2 regions of the Mucilaginibacter mallensis genome follow, and region 1 is predicted to be linked to the other one. Evidence: riboswitches for the same ligand, from Rfam matches in the RefSeq annotation. Region 1 holds a riboswitch; the other holds the start of a gene.
The links. Region 1 has a riboswitch for cobalamin ahead of BLU33_RS16795 (ribonucleoside-diphosphate reductase small subunit). Riboswitches for the same ligand answer to the same signal wherever they lie in the genome.
Positions count from the first base shown of each region.

Region 2: linked by a shared signal. The riboswitch ahead of BLU33_RS10550 (TonB-dependent receptor) and the one ahead of BLU33_RS16795 (ribonucleoside-diphosphate reductase small subunit) in region 1 are both predicted to bind cobalamin.

Region 1 covers NZ_LT629740.1:4,178,453-4,190,648, reverse strand. Annotated here, with positions in the region: gene BLU33_RS16800 (ribonucleoside-diphosphate reductase subunit alpha) at 1-2,301, opposite strand, end outside; gene BLU33_RS16795 (ribonucleoside-diphosphate reductase small subunit) at 2,421-3,395, opposite strand; cobalamin riboswitch at 3,506-3,717, opposite strand; gene BLU33_RS16790 (methionine-R-sulfoxide reductase) at 4,007-4,372, opposite strand; gene sucD (succinate--CoA ligase subunit alpha) at 4,919-5,794, opposite strand; gene BLU33_RS16780 (tetraacyldisaccharide 4'-kinase) at 6,368-7,510, shown strand; gene BLU33_RS16775 (purine-nucleoside phosphorylase) at 7,500-8,315, shown strand; gene BLU33_RS16770 (putative porin) at 8,315-10,438, shown strand; gene BLU33_RS16765 (hypothetical protein) at 10,469-11,554, opposite strand; gene BLU33_RS16760 (asparagine synthetase B) at 11,627-12,196, opposite strand, start outside.
Region 2 covers NZ_LT629740.1:2,549,384-2,561,579, reverse strand. Annotated here, with positions in the region: gene BLU33_RS10570 (SIR2 family NAD-dependent protein deacylase) at 1-61, opposite strand, end outside; gene BLU33_RS10565 (NAD(P)-dependent oxidoreductase) at 226-1,074, opposite strand; gene BLU33_RS10560 (DUF6580 family putative transport protein) at 1,201-1,773, opposite strand; gene BLU33_RS10555 (DUF5074 domain-containing protein) at 1,839-2,900, opposite strand; gene BLU33_RS10550 (TonB-dependent receptor) at 2,911-4,929, opposite strand; cobalamin riboswitch at 5,033-5,236, opposite strand; gene BLU33_RS10545 (SRPBCC family protein) at 5,354-6,073, shown strand; gene BLU33_RS10540 (hypothetical protein) at 6,075-6,356, opposite strand; gene rplT (50S ribosomal protein L20) at 6,436-6,780, opposite strand; gene rpmI (50S ribosomal protein L35) at 6,859-7,059, opposite strand; gene infC (translation initiation factor IF-3) at 7,175-7,741, opposite strand; gene thrS (threonine--tRNA ligase) at 7,743-9,668, opposite strand; gene BLU33_RS10515 (alpha-L-arabinofuranosidase C-terminal domain-containing protein) at 9,787-11,760, shown strand; gene BLU33_RS10510 ((Fe-S)-binding protein) at 11,795-12,196, opposite strand, start outside.

The DNA.
Region 1 (12,196 bases):
TGCTACTGTTTCTGGTATTACAGCGTCCATGTTTTTGCCGCCCTGGTTCTCTACAGTAAACTTAACCGCTTGTGATGCAGCTTGAGTACGCAGGTAGTACATGCCGGTTTTTAAACCTTTCTTCCATGCGTAGAAATGCATTGAAGTTAGTTTCGACGCGTTTGGCGCATTGATGAACAGGTTTAATGATTGCGACTGGCAAACATAAGCACCCCTGTCGGCAGCCATATCAATAATGCTGCGCATTTTTATTTCCCAAACGGTTTTGTATAGTTCTTTAAGTTCAGTTGGGATCTCTTCAATTTCCTGTATTGATCCGTTTGCGGTGATGATCCTGTCTTTCATGGCAGTGTTCCATAAGCCAAGGTTTACCAGATCGCGCAGCAAATATTTGTTTACAACGATGAACTCACCGCTTAATACACGACGGGTGTAGATATTTGAAGTAAATGGCTCAAAACATTCGTTGTTACCCAATATTTGTGAAGTTGATGCAGTTGGCATAGGTGCAACTAATAATGAGTTACGTACACCATGGTTCATTACATCTAAACGCAGGTTTTCCCAATCCCAACGGCCGCTTTCAGGTGTTACGTTCCACAGATCAAACTGGAACTGACCTTTTGACAATGGAGAACCTTTGAAAGTCTCATATGGTCCGTCTTTTATAGCCAAATCTTTTGAAGCTGTCATAGCCGCGAAATAGATGGTTTCAAAGATCTCTTTGTTCAGTTGTTTAGCTTCTTCGCTTTCAAACGGTAAACGCAACAGGATGAAAGTGTCAGCCAAGCCTTGTACGCCTAAGCCGATAGGGCGGTGGCGCAGGTTTGAGTAACGTGCTTCTTCAACCGGGTAGTAGTTATTGTCGATAACCGTATTCAGGTTTAATGCTACCTGGTAGGTTACTTCGTATAATTTATTGTGATCGAAAACACCGTTCTGGATATAACGTGGCAATGCTAATGAAGCCAGGTTACAAACAGCAACCTCATCTTTAGAAGTATACTCCATTATCTCGGTACAAAGGTTTGAGCTTTTTATAGTACCTAAGTTTTGCTGGTTTGATTTGCCGTTGGCAGCATCCTTATATAATAAGTATGGTGTGCCGGTTTCTACCTGTGCATCTAATATGGCAAACCAAAGTTCCTGTGCTTTTACAGTTCTGCGGGCGCGGCCTTCTTTTTCGTAACGCTCGTAAAGGTCCTCAAACTCTTTACCCCAGCAATCAGCTAATCCCGGTGCTTCGTGCGGGCAGAACAGGCTCCATTCTTCATTGGCCTCAACACGGCGCATGAACAAGTCAGATACCCAAAGAGCATAGAACAAGTCGCGGGCACGCATTTCTTCCTTACCGTGGTTTTTACGCAGGTCTAAAAAGTCGAACACATCAGCATGCCATGGCTCTAAATAAATAGCGAAAGCGCCTTTACGTTTACCACCACCCTGATCAACATAACGGGCCGTGTCATTAAACACCTTCAGCATTGGGATGATACCGTTGCTGGTACCGTTAGTGCCGCTGATGTAAGAACCTGTTGCACGCACATTGTGGATGCTTAAACCGATACCACCAGCGCTTTGTGAGATTTTGGCAGTTTGTTTAAGCGTATCATAGATGCCATCGATGCTGTCATCCTGCATGGTTAACAAAAAGCACGACGACATTTGTGGTTTTGGCGTACCTGCATTGAACAGGGTAGGCGTGGCGTGGGTGAACCAACGCTCGCTCATCAGGTTATAAGTTTTTATAACGCTGTCGACATCCGCTTTGTGGATACCAACTGATACGCGCATAAATAAATGCTGCGGGCGTTCAACTATTTTACCTTCAATTTTTAACAGGTATGATTTTTCAAGGGTTTTAAAACCGAAGTAATCAAAACCGAAGTCACGGTCGTATATAATGGTGCTGTCTAATAATTCAGCGTTATCTTTTATTACTTCCCAAACATCGTCAGCAATTAATGAAGCATTTTTACCGGTTTTTTCGTCGATATACTCATGCAGCTTACGCATGGTTTCTGAGAACGACTTTACCGTATTTTTATGCAGGTTTGATACCGCTATACGCGATGCCAACAAAGCATAGTCGGGGTGTTTGGTCGTTAACGAGGCGGCAGTTTCGGCAGCCAGGTTATCCAGCTCGGAGGTAGTTACCCCGTCATACAAACCTTCGATCACTTTTTTGGCTACATCTATCGGATCAACCAAATTAAAACCATAACACAGCTTCTCGATGCGTGCGGTTATCTTGTCGAATTTTACTGATTCTCTTTTTCCGTCTCTTTTAATTACAAACATATTATTGGGTATTTAGTAGCTAGTATCAAGTAGTAAGACTTTTTACTTCGCTTAGTTAATATTCTATTTAATGCTGTAGCTATATCCTGATACTTGATACTAGCTACCTGATACTATCCTTAAAAGTCATCATCCAGTGAAAAACTTTTGCTGTCTGCCGTAGCATTCAGTACGCCACTTTTCTGGTAGTCGCCTACGCGTTTTTCAAAGAAATTGGTTTTGCCTTGCAGGGATATCATCTCCATAAAATCAAATGGGTTTGATGCTCCATAAACTTTGTCGTAACCCAGTTCACCAAGCCATCTGTCGGCAACAAACTCAATGTATTGGCTCATTAATTTTGCATTCATACCGATAAGGTTTACCGGTAAGGCGTCGGTAACAAATTCTTTTTCTATTTCAACCGCGTCGGTAATAATTTTGGTTGCAGCTTCTTTTGAAAGTTTGTTCTCCAGCATGCGGTATAATAAGCAGGCAAATTCGCAATGCATGCCTTCATCGCGCGAGATGAGCTCATTGCTGAAGGTTAAGCCCGGCATTAAACCACGTTTCTTTAACCAGAAGATAGAGCAGAAGCTACCTGAGAAGAAGATGCCTTCAACCGCAGCAAAAGCAATCAGGCGTTCGGCAAATGTGCCATTATTGATCCATCTTAATGCCCACTCTGCTTTTTTATTTACGCATGGTACGGTATCAATGGCGTGGAACAAACGGTCTTTTTCAGCCGGATCTTTAATATAAGTGTCGATCAGCAGGGCGTAGGTTTCAGAGTGGATATTTTCCATCATGATCTGGAAACCGTAGAAGCAACGTGCCTCTGGCAATTGTACCTCGCTCATGAAATTGATGGCTAGGTTCTCGTTCACAATACCATCGCTGGCAGCAAAAAAGGCAAGTATGTGCGAAATGAAATGTTTTTCGCCGGCATTCATGGTTTCCCAATGTTTCATGTCGTCGGAGAGGTCGATCTCTTCGGCGGTCCAGAAACTGGCTTCACATTTTTTATACATTTCCCAGATAGCGGGATACTTTATTGGAAGGATAACAAACCGGTCCTTGTTCTCTCTTAGTAATAATTCGTTTTCCTGATTCATATTTACCTTTTGTTATTTTATTTGGGTGTCGACAAAAGGCAGTGAACCGCCTGCGTTCATGATTGAAGCTACGGTAGACTTATCTTTTGGCAAAACCTTATTCGTGAAAGTTTCGTCAAGCTATGCAGGCAGGTGTCTGGCTTTGTAGTTGAAAGTTGTGAGTTGAAGGTTGAAAGTAAAGTTTGGTATAGCTAAATTTTACTTTCAACTTTTAACATTAAACTTATTACTAATCACACAGTTGCACGTCAGCCCATGATTTTAACATGGTTCCCTTTTAATGCCGGCAATAAAACCGGTAACCCTTATAGCGCTTGAAAGAACTTATAATCCAAAGATAAGGCATCCTGCTTTTATTGTGTTAGTGATAGTTTTTAACAACAGGTACAAGTTGTTAACAGTTGACTTTATTGAGTTGATTTAATGAGTACTTGGCTGGGTTTGTAAAGTTATTAGTGAGGTTAACCTTTGTTTTGATTGATTGTATCAGTTACTTACGCGCTTCGTTGACTCACCCGGTCGTTGCTTCGCTCCTATACCCTCTCTGCCGCAAGCGGCAAAGAGGGTATAGGAGCAAGTGCTGATCAAACTCCCCTTTAGGGGCTGGGGGCTTATTTTACCAGTGGCACAAATTTCATACTCACCGAATTTACGCAATGCCTTACATTTTTTGGTGTGAGGTATTCGCCTTCAAATACGTGGCCGAGGTGTGCTCCGCAATTGGCGCATACGATCTCCACACGGCGACCGTCGGCATCGGGTACGCGTTTTACAGATCCTAGGATCTCGTCGTCAAAGCTTGGCCATCCGCAGTGCGATTCAAATTTGGTAGCTGATTCATACAAAGGCGTATCGCAGCGTTTGCACACGTAAACTCCCTCAGCCTTGTTGTTTAATAAAGAGCCGGTGAACGGCCTTTCAGTACCCTTATGCAGTATAACCCATTCTTCGTCGGGTGTTAATTTATTATATTCCATTGTTAATTATTGAGTTATTGATGTAGTGAATTAGTGATTTCACTGTACATAAATATACGACAATTTTAGGGGAGATTATGTTTGCCGGGAGGATGTTTACAATGGGTTGACGGAGTAATATTATGGTTGAAGAAACGCGTCATTGCGAGGAACGAAGCAATCTAAAACTGTGCAGAGCGAACTTTCATACTGCTTACTTTCCTCATGGTATCGCTTGTCGCTAAGACGTCACTTTTTGTCTTGATACAAAAAGTAACCAAAAAAATCAAGTCAGCCGGAATGCTTCTTTGCGCACCCGGCCTTTGCCCTGCAAAACAGGCAGAACCTGGGCTGCAATATTTTGCCCCTTACTGCGCTCGCTTTTTTCTCTGCTTCTGCAAAATTTGCTATGCCCTGCAGCCGCCCTAGCCCACCATCGTTCTGCCCGTTTTCGGCTGAAGCTGTCCGGTTGACGGATTGCGGAAAATTATATCAAACAAAAAATCCCAGCCATACGACCAGGATTTTAAATATGTTTACTCGTTCCCCCTTTAGGGGGCTAGGGGGTTATAGTTTAGCTAATTCCTCTGCCATGGCAGCGCCAATTTCGGCAGGAGATTCAACTACGCGGATACCACACTCGCGCATGATCTTCATTTTAGCAGCAGCTGTATCATCGGCACCGCCAACAATTGCACCCGCGTGGCCCATACGGCGGCCCGGAGGCGCTGTTTGGCCTGCAATGAAACCTACAACCGGCTTAGTGCCGTTTGCTTTTATCCAGCGTGCAGCTTCAGCTTCCATGCCTCCACCAATTTCGCCTATCATAATGATGCCGTGAGTTTCAGGGTCGTTCATCAATAACTCAACCGCTTCTTTGGTTGGGGTTCCGATGATCGGGTCGCCACCAATACCTATAGCTGTAGTGATACCTAAACCGGCTTTTACAACCTGGTCAACGGCCTCATAGGTTAACGTTCCTGATTTTGAAACTACACCAACGTTACCTTTTTTGAAGATGAAGCCTGGCATAATACCAATTTTGCTTTCATCAGCAGTAATAATACCCGGGCAGTTAGGGCCTATCAGGCGTGAATCCTTATCGGTAAGGTATTCCTTAACCTGGATCATATCCTTGGTTGGGATACCTTCGGTTATACAAACAATTACCTTTATACCTGCTTCGGCAGCTTCCATAATAGCATCAGCGGCAAAAGCCGGTGGTACAAATATGATAGATACATCTGCGCCGGTTTTTGCAACCGCGTCGGCAACTGTATTAAATACAGGCCTGTCAAGGTGCTGTTGTCCACCTTTACCAGGTGTAACACCGCCAACTACCTGTGTTCCGTACGCTATCATTTGTGATGCGTGGTAGGAGCCTTCAGTACCGGTAAAACCCTGAACAATAACTTTAGAATCTTTATTTACAAGAACACTCATTGTAGTTTTTCTATTTAGTAGCGCAAAGCTAAAATTATTGACCCTAAAGTCAAATTAAATTTAGTCGCGATTGCGTTACATGTGATTTTTTTTACAATTGGTGGGTTTTTTTGATTTCGGATTTCGAATGTTCGATTTTGGATTTGGAATTTCCAGTTCCCCTCTTGAGAGGGGTTAGGGGTGTGTTATGCGCTGGTGAAGTACACTAATCACTTAATGAGGGCATTGCCTGCGGCCCGGGCTGTTCAGGGCTGCGCTTCGCTCCGGCCCTCCTTCGTCGGGCTAAACCCTTACCATCCCTAATGCGGAACTTCGACGCGCTCCGTTTACCCCCTCCGTCTCCTTCGTCGATACCTCCGCCTAAGTTTAGGGGAGGGCGGGAGGTCGGGTGAGGTGGGGGGATAAACGCGCTCCGTTGACTCACCCCGACTTCGCTGAGCTGGTCGACCCTCTCTCCGGCAAGCCGGAAAGAGGGTAAAGGGAAAATTAAATTAATTAATAACGATGGGTTTTAAACCCATCGCTATGGTTTTGGGTGAAAAAAATAAAATCGTTATATCTTTACGGCAATATATGAAATACCTGCGTTGGCTTTTATTCCCGTTCTCGCTGATCTACGGACTGGTTGTGGTTATCCGCAACTGGTGTTATGATGCGGGTATATTTAAAAGCTATTCGGCAGAAGTGCCTGTGATATCAGTTGGTAACCTTGACGTTGGCGGTGCGGGTAAAAGCCCCATGACTGAATATCTAATCCGTTTGTTTAAAGATGAATATAAGCTTGCTACATTGAGCAGGGGGTATGGGCGCGCGACTAAAGGATACGTTGTTGTTAAGTCAAAAGTTAAAAGTCAAAAGTCAAAAGTTGAAAATTCGGATTTACTTGCAACACACAACACACAACCTACAACTGTCCACACGCCACACGCCACACGCCACACGACCCTTACCACCGCCCAGCAAATAGGTGATGAACCGGCGCAGTTTGCGCAGAAATTTCCGGATATCACCGTCGCGGTTTGCGAGGCAAGGGTTGAAGGGATAAAGCAGTTGCAGGATGAGCATGATCTGATCATCCTTGATGATGCTTATCAGCACAGAGCGGTTAAGCCTGGCCTTAGCATTTTATTATTTGATTATAACCGGGTAAATGAACCTCACCTGTTATTGCCAGCTGGTAATTTGCGTGAGCCATTCAGCGGGCGTAAGAGGGCCGATGTGATTATTATCAGTAAATGCCCGGCGGAATTATCCGCGGATGAACAATCCACTATCATAAAGCGGATAAAGCCGTTCGAATATCAGCAGGTATTTTTTACTTCTATAGCCTATCAGCCTTTGCAGGATTTAGAGGGAAACGCAGCTGATGTTTCTATTACGGGTAATACTACGGTTTTTTTATTAACGGGGATTGCCAATGCAGATCCGTTGATCCGGTATATTAAAAGGGGAACATCTCATATTATCCATCATAATTATCCGGATCATCATCGCTTTAGCTTAAAAAATATCAGTAAACTTGCCAGTGAATTTTCGGCATGCACATCAAAAAATAAATTGATCATCACAACAGAAAAAGATGCGCAGCGTTTAGTGGAACATGAACTGTTGCCGCTTGTAAAACAACTGCCTGTTTTAGTGATGCCTATAGGTGTAAATTTCCTTAACGGTACACAGCAGCAGTTTAATAATTTTGTTATTAATTATGTTAGATAGTATATTAAACACCACCAACTATATTAAACACCGCATTGGTGATTTTGAACCAGAGGTGGGTATAATTTTAGGTACCGGCCTTGGCGCACTGGTAAAGGAAATTGAGGTTGAAAAGCAGCTGATGTATGGCAATATCCCCGATTTTCCTATTTCTACGCTCGAATTTCACTCAGGTAAACTGATATTTGGTACGCTTGCCGGCAAAAAGGTAGTGGCAATGCAGGGCCGTTTACATTATTATGAGGGTTATAATATGCAGCAGATCACCTTCCCGGTGCGGGTGATGAAAATGCTGGGTATAAAAACATTACTGGTATCAAACGCCAGTGGTTCGCTTAACCCTGATTTTAAAAAGGGCGACCTGATGGTGATCAACGACCATATTAATCTGCAACCGCAGAACCCGCTGGTTGGCAGAAATGAGGAAGAGCTTGGTCCGCGTTTTCCGGATATGAGCAGGCCTTATGAGCGCACACTTATAAATAAAGCTTTGGATATTGCCGCAGCTAACAATATTGCATGCCATAAGGGAGTTTATGTAGCTGTAACTGGCCCAAATTTGGAAACTAAAGCGGAATACAGGTACTTGCGGATAATTGGCGGCGATGCTGTTGGCATGAGTACCGTCCCCGAGATTATTGTAGCTAACCACATGGGTTTACCGGTATTTGCTATATCGGTACTTACTGATGAGGGTTTTAATGAAGAGTTGCAGCCAGTATCAATAGATGAAATTATAGCGATAGCACAGGAAGCAGAACCCAAACTAACATTGATACTTAAAGAATTAATTGCCGGTCTTTGATGCCTTATAAGAAGCTAAAATACTTTTTAATATTGCTGATATGTATATCGGCCCAGGCAGCTTTTGCCCAGTACTCACAAACTAATCAGTCAAATTATCCGGGACAGCAGCAGCAACGTTCTAATTTTTCTGACACTGCCCGAAAAACAACACAGACGTTGACTACCGACCAGGAATTGGATACGCTGCGTAAAAAGGAGGAAAATAAACGCGATAGTGTAATTTTTACTTCTAAATTCATCAGGGTAACCAGTGAGCGTTTATTAAGGGATAGTTCACAAACTTTTCCGCTTGATACAGGTATTAAAAATTTTGAGAATTATAGCCCGCTTTATCAGCCGGGCGATCCTAAAATTAATTTGGGTAATACAGGCCGATCAGAGAAAGATATGTTGTTTGTGCCCGATAAAACAATAGGTTTTGATGTAGGCCTGCATGCGTTGGATGCTTATTTACTAAATCCTGAGGATATTAACTATTACAATGCCAGGGTGCCATATACAGTGCTGTCCATGGTGTCAGGGGGGAAAGCAGAGCAGATCTTCAAGGCTATTCACACACAAAATATTAAGCCTAACTGGAACTTTGGTTTTAATTTAAACTTTATTGGCTCAAAGGGCGATTATAGTAACGCGGGCCTACTGGCACAAAATGTTAGCGATATTAATGCCGCCTTATTTACCTGGTATGAGTCGAAAGATAAGCGCTATAACTTATTGGGTAATTTAATATATAATAATTTAAAGTCGCCTGAAACAGGTTCTTTAGCATCGCAGTATGATGATATTTTTACTACACCGCCCAGCCTAGCTTTTAGTAAAGCCAATACGCCTGTAAAGCTGCCCAATACCTGGGAAAACTGGAAAGACAATGGCTTTTATCTGAAACAGAGTTATTATATCGGCCATATTGATACCGTAAAAAAAGCGGGTGATGTGTCAAAAATATTGCCTACACAGCGCGTGGCTTATACATTTTACTACAATGTGCGTAAATACAATTTCCTGCAAAATGATGCTGATACCGCCCATGTATTCCCTGATTATTATTATAGCTATAACCGTTCACGCGATTCATTGGTGGTAACGCATTTGCAAAACGATTTCTCCTATAGTTTTTATCTGCGCAGCAAAGCTCAAAAATCTGTAAAAAATGAAGCAAAGCTCGACTTGGGCCTAACGCAGGATATTTATAGTTATGCGCAATATGTGAGCGATTCAACCATAAATAAAGTGGGTGCTAAAGTTACACAGGTAGCCACAGTACAAAATAAAACTACATTTCAGGATCTTACGTTAAAAGGGAGGCTAACCTACAAATTAAGCGACAAGGCGGCGTTTGAAGGAAATGTAAATCAGATTGTACAGGGGCGCGATTTTGGTGATTTTATATATGATGCAAAGCTGATGATTGCCGGCGGCAATTATGCGGGTAAGATAATACTGGATGCCTATACGCAAAGTAGTACACCAGCATTAATATATACGGATTGGGTATCAAACCATTATATTTTTCATAATAGCTTCGCTAACCAAAAAACAAACAGTTTTTCATTTAACTATATTAATAATGCCCTGCAGCTTGATTTAAAAATCGAATATTTTTTATTGTCAGACTACCTGTATTTTACAGCTACCGATAACAGCAATGATGCTCACCCGGCACAATTAACAAGCCCGATTAATTTACTTAAAGTAACGTTGAGCAAGAACCTGGCATGGCGCAGGTGGCATTTTGATAATATACTGGTATATCAAAAAACCGATAACCCCGATGTATTGCGTACTCCCGAGGCTTATACTTACACCAGCCTGTATTATTCAAAGCTGCTTTTTAACGTGTTGAATACCAATATTGGTACCGATGTAAGGTATAATACACCCTATGTAGCACCATCATACGCAGTAGGGATAGAGCAGTTTTATAACGGGCCAAGTATCACTTATTCATCATACCCGGTTGCAAACGTGTTTATAAAGGCTACGCTATACCGCACCAATATTTTTGTGGCTTATGAATATGCTAACCAGGGCCTGTTCAGCAAAGGTTTTTATACTGTAAACCGTTACCCTATGCAGGATGCCCAGCTTAAGTTTGGGGTAGCGTGGACATTCTTTAATTAGCCTACCCGAAGAGATGGATTACCATGTTATTTAGTTGCAATAATTTTTTATGGCATCAAGTATCATGTCTTTGTTATCTCCAAGTTCAACGCTTTTGTTAAGATCGTTACAGATCTTAACTTTTTCATCGGCGGGAATCTCCACTTTATCTTTGGTGGCTAATACGGTTACTTCATTGTTACTGCTTAAAGTACGACTGCTTTTGAATTCATATTTCCGGATACGGGCAAATGCCCTGTTGGCAATTGCTTCCATATATAAAGGTTCAAGTTCAATAGCCTTATCAAAGTCGGTTACCGCATTGTCAAAATCAAGATTATCTAATTTGGCTGTGCCCCGGTAAAAATATACATCGGCATATTTACTGTTTAATTTCTCCGCTTCGTCTAACTTTTTAATAGCACCTTTATAATCTTCGGCCTGCATTAATTCTTGTGCCTTATTTTGCAGATCATAAAACTTCTTTTCATCTTTTGTCATATCGGGTATAAGATTTACAAAATTACATTGCCTTTTAATTGCTCCTGTAGAGTAGTAGTCTATCCACAGTCCGTCATCTTTGCCATCTTTAAAGCTGCCTTTTTGCCTGAGGTTCCCATTTTGAAAGTATTCTTCTGAATAGCCTTGGGCTACTCCGTTCACGTAATTCCTCATAAGATTTTTATTTCCATTTTGATAGTATGTAGTGCGTGAACCATTAACCACTCCATCCTTCAGTACACCTTCTCCTTGTATTTTTCCATTCAAGTAATAATCAATAAATTTCCCGCTGTATGGTGATGTTGCATCTTTCATATACCACACACCATCTTTTCTCTCCATCAATTTTGTTGTGGGGATTTTCTTTATATCATCGGGCCGTTTTGCATACTCTTTAGTAATAATATAAATGATCTTATCAATTGATGGATAACCAGCTGCTTTTATTTCATCTGCATTAGTAGCAACAGTTACATGGTCAATGTCATTATTAGTTATGTTACCCGAGTTTTCATCAGGATCATTAATAAGAGGGATACTATCAATTATATATAGCGTCGCTTCTTTCTTTTGTACTTCCTGGGCAAAGCAATGGATTAAAGAAAATGATAAAATGAGGCTTAGTACAATTTTCATGATTAAGGATATGGGCATAAATATATTACACCAGTTTCATAATCCGAAATGGCATCAGTATTAAAAGTTACCCTAGGTTTTCTGCTTTTTCTTCCTTGCTGCGGGGAACAGCACATTATTTAGTATGAGCCGGTATCCGGGAGAGTTGGGGTGGAGCTTGAGATCGGTTGGCGGGTCGCCTACCATGTGCTGGTAATCTTCAGGATCGTGACCACCGTAGAACGTCCATTGGCCTTTGCCGTATTCACCGTGGATATAGCGGGCCTCGTTAGCGGTTTTCATTTCGCCCATAATAATTACACCGGGTTTAAGCTTACTTTCGTTAAAAGCTGTGGTTAGGCCCATAAATCCTTTGATAACTTTATCATGATCCTGTGTGAGCATGCTGGGTACCACATCCCACTTGGCCGAAAAATCAAACAAGGTAAAAAAATCATGCGCCTGGTCAATCTGTCGGGTGGGGGTAACATCAATATTGCTGAAACTGTGCGATAGCGGGTTCATGTCCAGCGTAAAATTCTGAAAGGCGAAAGTCTGACTGAAATCCAATTTCGATTGTGCGTCGGGGTCGGCGGCATCACCATCAAACATGCTCTCGCAAATATCGGTGTTATGGGCTGCGAGGGCTATATCAAAAGTGTC
Region 2 (12,196 bases), 1.6 Mb from region 1:
ATGTTTTTAAGCCGCTCTCAGCACTTATTCCCGCGCCAGTTAGTATAACTATCTTTTTCATGTATCTGCCGTAGAGACGCAATATTTTGCGGCTCTGATTGAAAATTATAAAAAAGACGCAAAGTGTTGCGTCTTTACCTTTTAAAAGAGACACAAGGTATTGTGTCTCTACAGGTTTTCCCTAAATATAGAGACGCAACACTTTGCGTCTTTATTTGTGGATTGTTAAATATTATCTTTCGCAATCACACTCCAATCACTGTTGCCATAACCTTTTTCAATCCAGCTATCCATTTCTGCTGCTATAGCAGGTATTACAGCCAGTTTAGTATTATTCTCTTTTGCTGCCTGTAACATCAGGCCTGCGTCTTTACGAGCCATACTTAATTCCCACGATGGGTTTGAAAAATTACCTTCGGTTATTTTTTTAAGTCGGGTGGGCATCATTGCTGCAGGATTCCATGAATCAAATAATGCTGAGACATCACTGGCAGGAATATTTAAACCTTTTGCAAAAGCTAATGTATCTGAAATACCAGCTGTAAGGGTTAATAAAAACAGGTTACCCATCAGCTTCATGCCTGCTGCTTTACCCTCTTCGGATCCGAAATTGATTACCTTGCCTGTCATTTTTGATAGCTCAGGCTCTACCCTGCTGATCACCCCCTGGTCGCCGGACACCAGCATATTACCGCTGCTTTCCAGCGCATTTATAGGGCCCATAAATACCGGCGCATGCAGGTAAGTATAGCCCTTTGCCTTCCATTCGGCTGTTCTTTCAATAGCACCTTTTGCCGATGTGGTGGTATGGTCAATAATAGTGACACCGGGACTAAACCCTTTGCATGCTGCTGCCAATACCTCATTTACGGTATCATCATCTTTTAAGGTGACGTGGATGGTATCTGCTCCTTTTACAGCTTCTGCAACATCATCAAATGCTTTAGCACCGAATTCTTGCAATGCTTTTGCTTTAGCGGCAGTGCGGTTCCAAACCTGCACCTCGTCGCCATGTTTGATCATCGCCTTAACAAAATTTGAACCTAAAAGGCCCGTTCCCAAAAAAGCTTTCATAGATATTTTATTTTAGATAAAGGTATAACTTTCCTTATAAAACGACTTAAACACATGATCGTTTAAACGTAAAAAAGCCGTTTCATACTATAATGAAACGGCTTTTTCTATTTCGATAATTTGGATTTAAACTGCCAATTGCTGGTTACTGCGTAATATAATGTATTTGCTTTGTGCAAACTCAAAACCTCCGAATAGCAAAGCGCAAAACAGAGCATCGCCTAGAATCATATTTTTTTCAAAAGGTATAGCTGCAACTAATGATTGCCCATAACCAGCAAATGTATGCGGGTATAATGTTCCGTATAACCAGGGCATGTCAATTATTAACCAGTGGATCACTACAGATACCAACGACGCCAGGGCTACATTTAAAACATTGGCCTTTTTTATTAAAGAGCCAATAAATACCATTATAGCAAATGTTAAATACACTAATGCAGACCCGCTATACCAAAACACCAGTTTTGATGTATATAGGTAGTTAATGCCAATATCACTTAAAAACAAGGCTACTAACACCACGGTATAAGCTTTCCATTTATCGGTAAAATAAGCACCACCAAATAAGGCTATTGCACCAACAGGTGTAAAGTTGCTTAAAAACTTGTACTCATAACTTACAAAACGAAAGGCGATGGCAGCCAGTATCATTAATATGAGTACAATATTGCGGGTGTTAATTTTTTGTAATGACATAGTTTAATTTATTCAGTAAAATTAGTCATTTATATTATTTAAATAAAATGCTATTAAAGGTTGCCTTATTTCTTTAATAAAGCAATCCTTCCGGGGTTTATGCCTACTGTAATCGCATATTCTTTTTTGCCGGTTTTATCAAACACAAACACCTGTCCGTTTGATACGTAATCTTTAGCATCCGTTACAAACACCTCACCTGTTGAAGCATCAGATGTGATAGCAAAAGGTGCTGTAATTGCAGTACCATCTGATATAAAAGCAGCATTGCTTATACTTTGAGTTTTAGTATTATAAACACCTACTTTACCTAATGATGTAATATAATAAGCATTGCTACCTATTACTGTAAATGCAGCCGCATCAAAATTAGTTTGTGATTTTACAACATCTGCATTATCATCAATAACTTCTAAACTTGATTGTATTGTACTATAATTTCCAGCCGAAAGCACATAAACATTACCATTAGCATCGGCGGTTACATTTTGCGGATTTACCACAACGGTAAGTGTTTTAGTAACGGTTGCTGAAACAGGGTCGATAACTGATACGGTATTGTCATAGTTAGGATAATCCAAACCGCCGGAGTTGGCTACATATATTTTACCATTAGCTACCGTTAATTGCTCCGGATTGCGGCCAACAGTTATGTATTTGGTTACAGCTAACGAAGCAGTATCAATTACAGCCACAGTACCATCATATGAAGTTACATAAGCATTTCCTTTATAAAATACTACATCACGTGGTTCACGGGCTACTGTGCCGTTAAACATTTTTATTTGTTTGATTGATTTCGCTGTATTAGGATCAACTACTTCAATTGTACTTGAAACGTTTACCACGATATACATTTTTGAACCATAAATCTCAATATCATTACCGGTATCGCCTAAACCGCGGCCATTTGCTGATAGAAATATATCAGCTACAACTTGTTTGCTTGCATAGCTATAGGCCGAAAGGCTGCTGTTATTGTCGTTAAAGCCACCCTGGTTTAATACATAAAAACCGTCGGTTACAGGTGTAGTAACCAGATTAACCTGTTTATCCTTATGGCAGGAAGCCAGTGTAAGGGATAATACCGTGGCTGTTAGTAAAGTGCTTAGTCTTAAATTTTTCATTGTTATGTAGTTAAATTGTTATTTGAAATGATAGCAAGAATGAGCGACCGGGCATAGGAAAACTGCGCACGATCATATAATTTTCGTTGAACAGGTTATCGGCATGTGCCGAGAATACTGTAGATTTATTTGCTATTGTTAGTTTGTAGATGAATGACAGATCGCCAGTACCATATCCATCAATATAGTTAGCCGAATTACTATTGCTTAAAAAATATCGTGAAGAAGATAATACCTGGTTATAATACAATCCCATTTGGTTATAATCAACCCCGGCATTTAAGGCAAGCGTGTTTTTAGGGGTATAAGGTATTTGCTGCTTATAATAACTATCATTAGGGTTGGTAACATCAATAGCATACTGATAAGTATAATTAACGGATAGCACTTCGCGCCAGCCATTACTTATTTTGGTTTGTGTTTTTAACGATACATCTGTACCCTCGATCCTAACTTTTCCAAGATTAATTATGGATGATATTACAGGATTTTGATTAGGTATAGCTATTATTTTATTGGTTACCGTATTGTAATAACCATCTACGGAAAAGGAAACATAATCCAGCCAATTATTAAATGCCTTTCTGTAAGTAATGCCCAGATCATATTGTCTGGCATATTCCGGCTTAATATTGCGGCTTATGTTGTTTATTGCAAAATAATACTGCTCATCAAACGTCGGCTCACGAAAACTATCTTTATAAAATGTCCTGAACTGTAAATTAGGACTAAATGGCTGAAAAGAAACCATTAATGTAGGCGAAAAAACTGTTTCAGATGGTGTAGGCTTGCCTGTTTTAACTTGTTCTGTAACATAGGTATTCAGCAAATTGCCCTGAAATAACCATCTGTTTAATGTTAGCTTACTCGCTAAAGCATTTAATAAGGTAAATCTTGTGGGATAAGCATAATTATACAAATTGGCATCCAGCTTACTGAAAGAGATATCAGCAGCATAGGATGTTTCCCAATTTGATGTAATATGATAAGCTAATGCTACAGATTGATAAGCCTCCCGTTGTGTATACTGATCATTAATGCCACCACTGTTGTTAAGATAGTTCTTATCGGTATAATGTGTATATTCCTGTGACAGCTTCGTATTTAAGAGTAAATGAAGACCATCATCCCAGGTATGCTCATATCCTGATTGCAAAAAAAAGTCCCTGTTCCAAAGCCGTTCGTCAGAATATGGGTTATAATATACCACCGCGCCGGGCAGCCCCCTATCTGAGTTATAATAATTAATATGCAGGTTAAACTTATTGCTATCGTTTTTTGCCCAGTATAATGCGCCGTCAACTTCCTGCTCGCTTACATCGGTATTGGTACGGGTCTGTGTGGTATCAGTACCATCACCTGCGGTTTTATATTTATAATGACCATTGGCATTTTCCAAATAACTATTAACAACAAATGACCATGTATTACTTAAACGTTGCTGCCACTGCAGATAAGGATTAAGTAACCCGAATGAACCACCATTAAGGCCCAGTAAAACCTGGTAAGGTTTATCTGCTGCTAAATTAGGCTGTATGGTTTTAATGGCTATTACACTTGCCGATGCAAATGACTTGGCAGGTGTAAGTATATTATCGGGCTGTGCATTGTAAAGCGTTATCTGCTGAACGCCATTTAAGTTAAGTTTACCAAGATCTATTTGACCGTTCTCGGCATCATTTATTTCAACACCATCATATAAAATGGCAGTATGATTGGCGCCAAATCCACGCACGGATACTGTTTTTATACCACCTATACCGCCATAATCTTTAACATTCACTCCGGCAAAATAGCGGATCGCATCGGCCACGGTCAAAGCACTATACCTGTCAAAATCATTTGAGGATATGGATTGTGAGGGTGTAACACCTTGCAATTTAGGGATTGATGAGGATACTTTAACTTCCTGGAGTTTTTTGGTGGTATCTTTTTGTGCAAATACCTGAACTGGTAATAATAAAATCAACAGCAAACACTTCGACTTTTGCCAAACATGCTTAAAAAAATGCTGTAGAATTATTGCCATTTGTTATGAGTTAAACTCACAGACAATGAAGAAGCAAACTTTGAAATGAAAACACACTGTGTAAGAGCATTCACAATTCAAGCTTCAATCCCCGAAAGCTGTGAATAATAGTATGGCTTTGGCAGGTCTTCTGACTTGCTCCCCTTCGTCCCGTCTTCCCGTCGCGCTTGGTTGGCGGACAGTGACTTAATTGATTAGACTATGGTTATGGAGCTTACAGCTGCGGGACAGTTATGGATTTACACCATATTCCCTTTTAATTTCCAGCGATATTGTTCGCAGGAAAACCTAAAGCATTGCAAAAGTACGAGAAGTATTTGTAATGACAAGTGGCTCTTATATTTATATTAAGTGGCAATTTATTACTGATAAATTGCAAACTTTGTTCACATTTAAGGGTTGTATGATTGTATAAATTTATATCATGACAAATAAAGTATTGGTACTTGTGCCTGAGGGTCAGGAAACCGAAAATAATTACATTAATTTGAAATGGCCTGAGCGCTACGTGTCTATTGCAGGGGGTATACAGCTGGGTATATCGGGATTAAAGAGCTTATTTTCAAGCCCTTTTGCAAGTATTGTAAAACTGGGCGCAGGGGGTTATCTGTTAAACAGGGGAATTACCGGACATTGTGAGCTGTATTCGCAAATTGATAAATACATGGCTACCCCGGTTAATATTAATATCCGTTCATCCTTCATCATTCATAAGCCACGTAAGGATGTTTATGATTTTTGGCGCAGATTTGATAACCTCCCCCTATTCATGACCCATCTTAAAAATGTGGAACTTTTGAATAATGATCATTCGCGCTGGGTACTGAGATTGCCTATTGGTGTTGCCAGCATTAGCTGGGAGGCCGAAGTTGTTAAAGACAAGCCTAATGAGATGATCGGCTGGCGTTCATTACCCGGTTCAATACTTGATAACTCAGGCAAAGTGCGTTTCAAGGATACAGAGGATGGTGAAAGTACCCGTGTAGATGTGGTTATTTCATACCAACCACCTGTAGGTACCGTTGGTGCAAGTATAGCACGTGTATTTAATCCTGTATTTAAGAAAATGGTTGAAAAGGACGTGCGAAATTTCAAGCACTATATGGATATTGATTATGCAACAGATAGCATAAATTATTTATAAATCAGGATACACTCGCCAGGTAATTATACAATGCCTGGCGAGTTGTTATGCCGGCAACTTCGTTTTTTGCTTTTATGAGGATATGGTCATGATCTTTTAATAACTGCAAACGACCTTTGAATAGCTTTTCTTCGGTACTATCTAAAAAACGCTTTATTTCCATCAAGGTTGTTTTGCGGCAAACCAATTCCAGATCTTTTTTATAAATAACCAGCCGGATCTTTTTATTATCAGGCTCCGCCCCCAAGCTAAAATCAGTACCGAAATTCAATAGCTGCTTCATATTACACTAATATACAAAATAGCTATAAAACAAAAAGGCCCACATTAATGCGGGCCTTTTTAAATATTGAGTCTGTAGCTTATTTTACAGCGTCAACAACTGCTTTGAAAGCATCCGGGTGGTTCATCGCTAAATCAGCTAATACCTTACGGTTTAAACCGATTTCCTTGGCAGTTAACTTACCCATTAATTGTGAGTAAGAAATTCCATGCTGACGGGCACCTGCGTTGATACGTTGTATCCATAAAGCCCTGAATTCTCTTTTCTTGGTTTTACGGTCACGATAAGCGTACTGTAAACCTTTTTCTACTGTGTTTTTTGCAACGGTATAAACCTTGCTTCTTGAACCCCAATAACCTTTGGCGAGGTTCATTACTTTTTTCCGGCGTCTTCTCGACGCGACTGCGTTAACTGAACGTGGCATTTTTTTGTCGTTTTGGTAGTGAGTGCCTCAATTTAATGAGAACTTAAGACTCTAATACCTGGTTTTAAAATTTGTTAATTACTTCCCGATACAAAGCATACGTTTTACGTTACCCATATCCGCATCAGAAACTAAACTGGTGTGGGTAAGGTTACGCTTACGTTTTGTCGACATCTTGGTTAAGATGTGGCTTTTGTATGCGTTCTTTCTTGCAATTTTACCTGTTCCAGTAAGCGTAAAACGCTTTTTTGCACTGGAATTGGTTTTCATTTTTGGCATAACCGTGTTTGTGTGTATATATATTATTTAATTAATTCTCTTTCAAAGAGTCAGGAGGCAAGATTCAGGAATCAGGATTTTGTTCTTCTTGATTCTTGGCTCTTACCTCTTGTATCTATTTCTTCGCTCCTTTTGAGGCTACGGTTAAAAACATCCGTTTCCCTTCAAGTTTTGGTAATTGCTCAACCTTACCTACTTCTTCTAATGCCTGTGCAAAACGCAGTAGCAATATTTCGCCCTGTTCCTTGTAAACAATGGCACGGCCTTTAAAGTGTACGTAAGCTCTTACTTTTTCGCCTGCTTCCAAAAACTTAATGGCATGCTTAAGTTTAAACTCAAAGTCATGGTCATCGGTATTCGGTCCAAACCTTATTTCTTTAATAACGGTTTGCTTGGCATTACTTTTAATTTCCTTAAGCTTTTTCTTCTGTTCGTATACAAACTTGTTATAGTCTGTTACCTTACAAACAGGCGGTACAGCATTAGGTGAAATTTCAACGAGGTCCAGTTCTTGTTCCTGGGCAATCGCTAATGCATCCCGTAAGGAAAATATACCTTGCTCCACGTTATCACCTACAAGGCGAACTTCAGGAGCTTTTATAAATTGATTAATGTTGTGTTCAGCTTCTTTTTTCTTAAAAGGAAGCCTTGGTCCTCTATTGAAGGGTTTGTTTAATGCCAAGTTATACTGTTATTTCTTTAATTATTTGTTTTTTAAAATCTTCTATGCTCATACTTCCCAAATCACCTTGCCCATGTTTACGAACTGAAACCAACCCTTCGGCAGTTTCTTTTTCACCCACAATCAGCATGTAAGGGATTTTTTTGACTTCAGCATCACGTATCTTTCTTCCGATCTTCTCGTCCCTGAAATCAATAAGCCCGCAAATATCAGAATCTTTTAACGATTCTGAAAGTTTTTTTGCATAATCTTCATATTTTTCAGATATCGGCAGTATCACAAACTGCTCAGGCGACAACCAAAGCGGGAAATTACCTGCACAATGCTCTATCAAAACAGCCACAAAACGCTCCAATGAACCAAACGGTGCACGATGAATCATTACCGGGCGGTGTTTTTGATTATCACTACCAGTGTATTCCAGTTCGAAACGCTCAGGCAGGTTATAATCAACCTGTATAGTTCCTAATTGCCATTTTCTGCCTAAGGCATCCTTTACCATAAAGTCGAGCTTAGGGCCATAGAAGGCAGCTTCGCCATATTCAACTACGGTCTTAAGACCTTTTTCGTCAGCAGCTTCAATTATCGCTGATTCGGCCAAAGCCCAGTTTTCATCAGTACCGATGTACTTAGCTTTATTTTCCGGATCACGTAATGATACTTGTGCAGTATAATCATCAAAGCCCAAAGCTTTAAATACATACAGTACAAGATCAATCACCTTCATAAACTCTTCCTTCACCTGGTCGGGGCGGCAAAATAAATGCGCGTCATCCTGAGTAAAGCCACGAACGCGTGTTAAGCCGTGTAGCTCGCCGCTTTGCTCGTAACGGTACACAGTACCAAACTCAGCCAAACGAACCGGAAGATCCTTATATGAACGTGGTTTTGTTTTATAGATCTCGCAATGGTGCGGGCAGTTCATCGGTTTTAAGAAGAACTCCTCTCCTTCCTGCGGAGTTTTTATAGGCTGAAATGAATCAGCGCCATATTTTTCGTAGTGACCTGAAGTTACATACAAGTTTTTATGCCCGATATGCGGAGTAATTACCTGCTCATAACCTGCCTTAACCTGTGCTTTTTGCAGAAAATTCACCAAACGCTCACGCAAAGCAGTGCCTTTAGGCAACCATAAAGGTAAACCCATACCCACTTTTTCAGAGAATGCGAACAGTTCCAGTTCCTTGCCTAATTTACGGTGATCGCGTTTTTTGGCTTCTTCAATCAGGTGCAGATAATCAGTAAGCTCACTTGCCTTAGGGAAGGTTACGCCATATATACGTGTAAGCTGTTTGCGGCTTTCATCACCACGCCAGTACGCACCGGCAACGCTCATCAGTTTAACAGCTTTTATAAAGCCTGTATTAGGGATATGCGGGCCACGACACAGATCAGTAAAAGCACCCTGTGAATAAAATGTAATTGAGCCATCAGGCAGATCTTTAATCAGATCAAGCTTATACTCATCACCTTTATCAGTAAAATATTCTATTGCGTCGGCTTTGCTAACCGGCTTGCGGATAAACTCCTCGCGGGTTTTAGCCAGCTCGATCATTTTATCTTCGATCTTTTTGAATTCATCCGAAGAGAATTCGCGGTCGCCAAAGTCAACGTCGTAATAAAAACCAGTTTCAATAGCCGGCCCTATACCAAATTTAGTACCCGGATAAAGCGCTTCTAAAGCCTCGGCCATTAAGTGAGCCGATGAATGCCAGAAAGTAGCTTTTGCCTGGGTATCGTTCCAGGTTAACAATTTTACCTTGGCATCTTGCTCAATTGGGCGACTTGCGTCCCAGACCTGGCCATCAACTTCGGCTGCTAATACATTGCGTGCTAAACCTTCGGAGATAGACTGCGCTATCTGCATGGAAGAAATTCCTTTATCGTATTCACGAACGGAACCATCAGGAAGTGTAATATTAATCATCTACAACTATGATTTATGTTTTATAAAATTACTTTAATTCAATCACCTACTAAGTGATCATTTATTTGAGGTGCAAATTTACGATTATTTTTGGATGATTTCATCCTATCTTTATGAAATGAAAGTAATTAAGTACGTTTTTTTCATTATCCTTTTCTCTTATTCCTACGGTTATTCTCAAACCAACAAAATCACTATACAAGTTAATAATGCGATAAAAAACATATCGCCATTAATGACTGGCGCCTGTATTGAGGATGTGAATCATGAGATCTACGGCGGCATATATAGCCAGATGATCTTTGGCGAAAGCTTCCAGGAAATACCGATGCATATTGATGCGGCTGTTAACCCTGAATTTGCAGGCTTATCGGGCTGGTTGAGTTGTAAAGCGCCAAGGGATCAGCATAAGGATGAGTCAGAAATACGGTCATGGCAACCTGTTAAAACGGGGACTGCAACCGGGAGCTTTAGCATTGATAGTATCCAGCCTTACATTGGCAAGCAAAGTCAGAATATACGCTTTATAGGCGGGGCTGGCACAATCGGCATTGAAAACCGCGGACTTAACCGCCAGGGATTGAGTTTGAGCGGCAAGCAACCATATGAGGGTACTATTTGCGCGAAAACTAATAATCCGGTACAAGTTTACATATCATTACAAAGCGAAGATGGTTCGGTAACTTATGCTGAAACGGCTGTTATTATTACTGATGCGGCTTGGGCGAAGTATAATTTCACATTGACACCAACTAGATCGGCTGTACATGCACGATTGGCTATTACACTTCATCAAAAAGGCAAGGTTAGCCTTAGTTACGTATTTATGCAGCCGGGCAGCTGGGAACGGTTTAAAGATCTTCCCGTAAGAAAAGATGTTGTTGACGGGCTACTTAAGGAAAATATAACGGTATTACGCTATGGCGGCAGTATGACGCTGGCCAATAACTACCGGTGGAAGAATATGATAGGTGCCCGGGAAAAAAGACCGCCTTATAAAGGGATATGGTACCCGTTTTCGAGCAATGGCTGGGGAATTATTGATTTCCTGGATCTTTGCGATGCAACAGGCATTACCGGCATACCTGATTTCAGTACAGGAGAAACGCCACAGGATATGGCTAATTTTGTTGATTATGTAAATGGCAATAACAACACCCACTGGGGCAGAAAGCGGATCACAGATGGCCATAAACAGCCGTATCATCTAAAATATATTGAGCTGGGTAACGAGCAATTCAATAATCAAAAGCTAACCGACAAATTTAAATTACTGGCTGATGCTATATGGAGCAGGGATCCATCCATTCAAATTATTTTTTGCTTTAGCGATAATACCCGAGAGGATGTAAGCGGCGACCTTGCTTATATAAAACAAACTATAGACCATTGCCAAAAAACTGGCCACCAGGCTTGGTTTGATGTGCACATTTTTAATGATACCGAAAAGCAACCTGATCTGAAAGATTTTGAATTTGCTGAAACCCAACTCAAATCAGTAGCACCCGATAGCAGTTTCAGATTATGTGTATTTGAAGAAAATGCCGCTAATGCCCGAATGAAACGGGCTTTAGCACACGCCAATGCCATAAACCGCTTACAGCGGATAAAATATGATGTACCCATAGTTTGCGCTGCCAATGGTATGCAGGTAGATCATCAGAATGATAATGACTGGGATCAGGGATTGTTGTTCTTTAACCCTAAATATGTTTGGGGGCAGCCCTCCTATTATGTATCTAAAATGATAGCGGAAAACTATTTGCCACAGGTTGTAGAATCAGACTTTGCAAGTAAAAGTGATACCCTTGATATTACCTCATGCCGAAGCGCCGATGGAAAAACAGTTACCATACAGGTGGTGAACTCAAAATCAACAGCTATTAATACCGACGTGCAGTTGAATTATTATGATGGCACGGCAACCAAAGTGACTGTTACAGAACTAAAAGCCAACAGTCTTGAAGATTGGAATACAGTTGATGAGCCTAATAAAATTGTTCCGGTAAAAAGCGAGATCTCGAATAGTAACAATGGATGTAACTACACATTCGCACCGTATTCGTTTACGATTTTGAGGTTTGAGCAATGATTTTCATTCCCCTTTAGGGGGTTAGGGGGGCGAACTATACATTCCCCCACCCTTGTGCCAGTACATCAGCAATGTGCATGGTTTTAATGGGCAAGTTGTTTTTATCAATATAGCCTTGCAGGTGCAATAAGCAGGAAGCATCGGTGCTTATGATGTAATCTGCTTCAGCGGCTAAGGCATTATCAACCTTTTGCTGGGCCATGGCCGTTGAGATAGCATCAAACTTAACAGCAAAAGTACCACCAAAGCCACAGCAGGTTTCATTATCCTTCAGGTCGACCATCTCCAGGCCTAAAACTTTTGACAGTAATTGGCGGGGCTCATTTTTGATCTTACACTCGCGTAAAGCAGCGCAGCTGTCATGGTAAACGGCACGACCTTCCAGCTCAGCGCCGAAGTAATCGAATTGGAGAATGTTTACCAGGAAATCAGATAG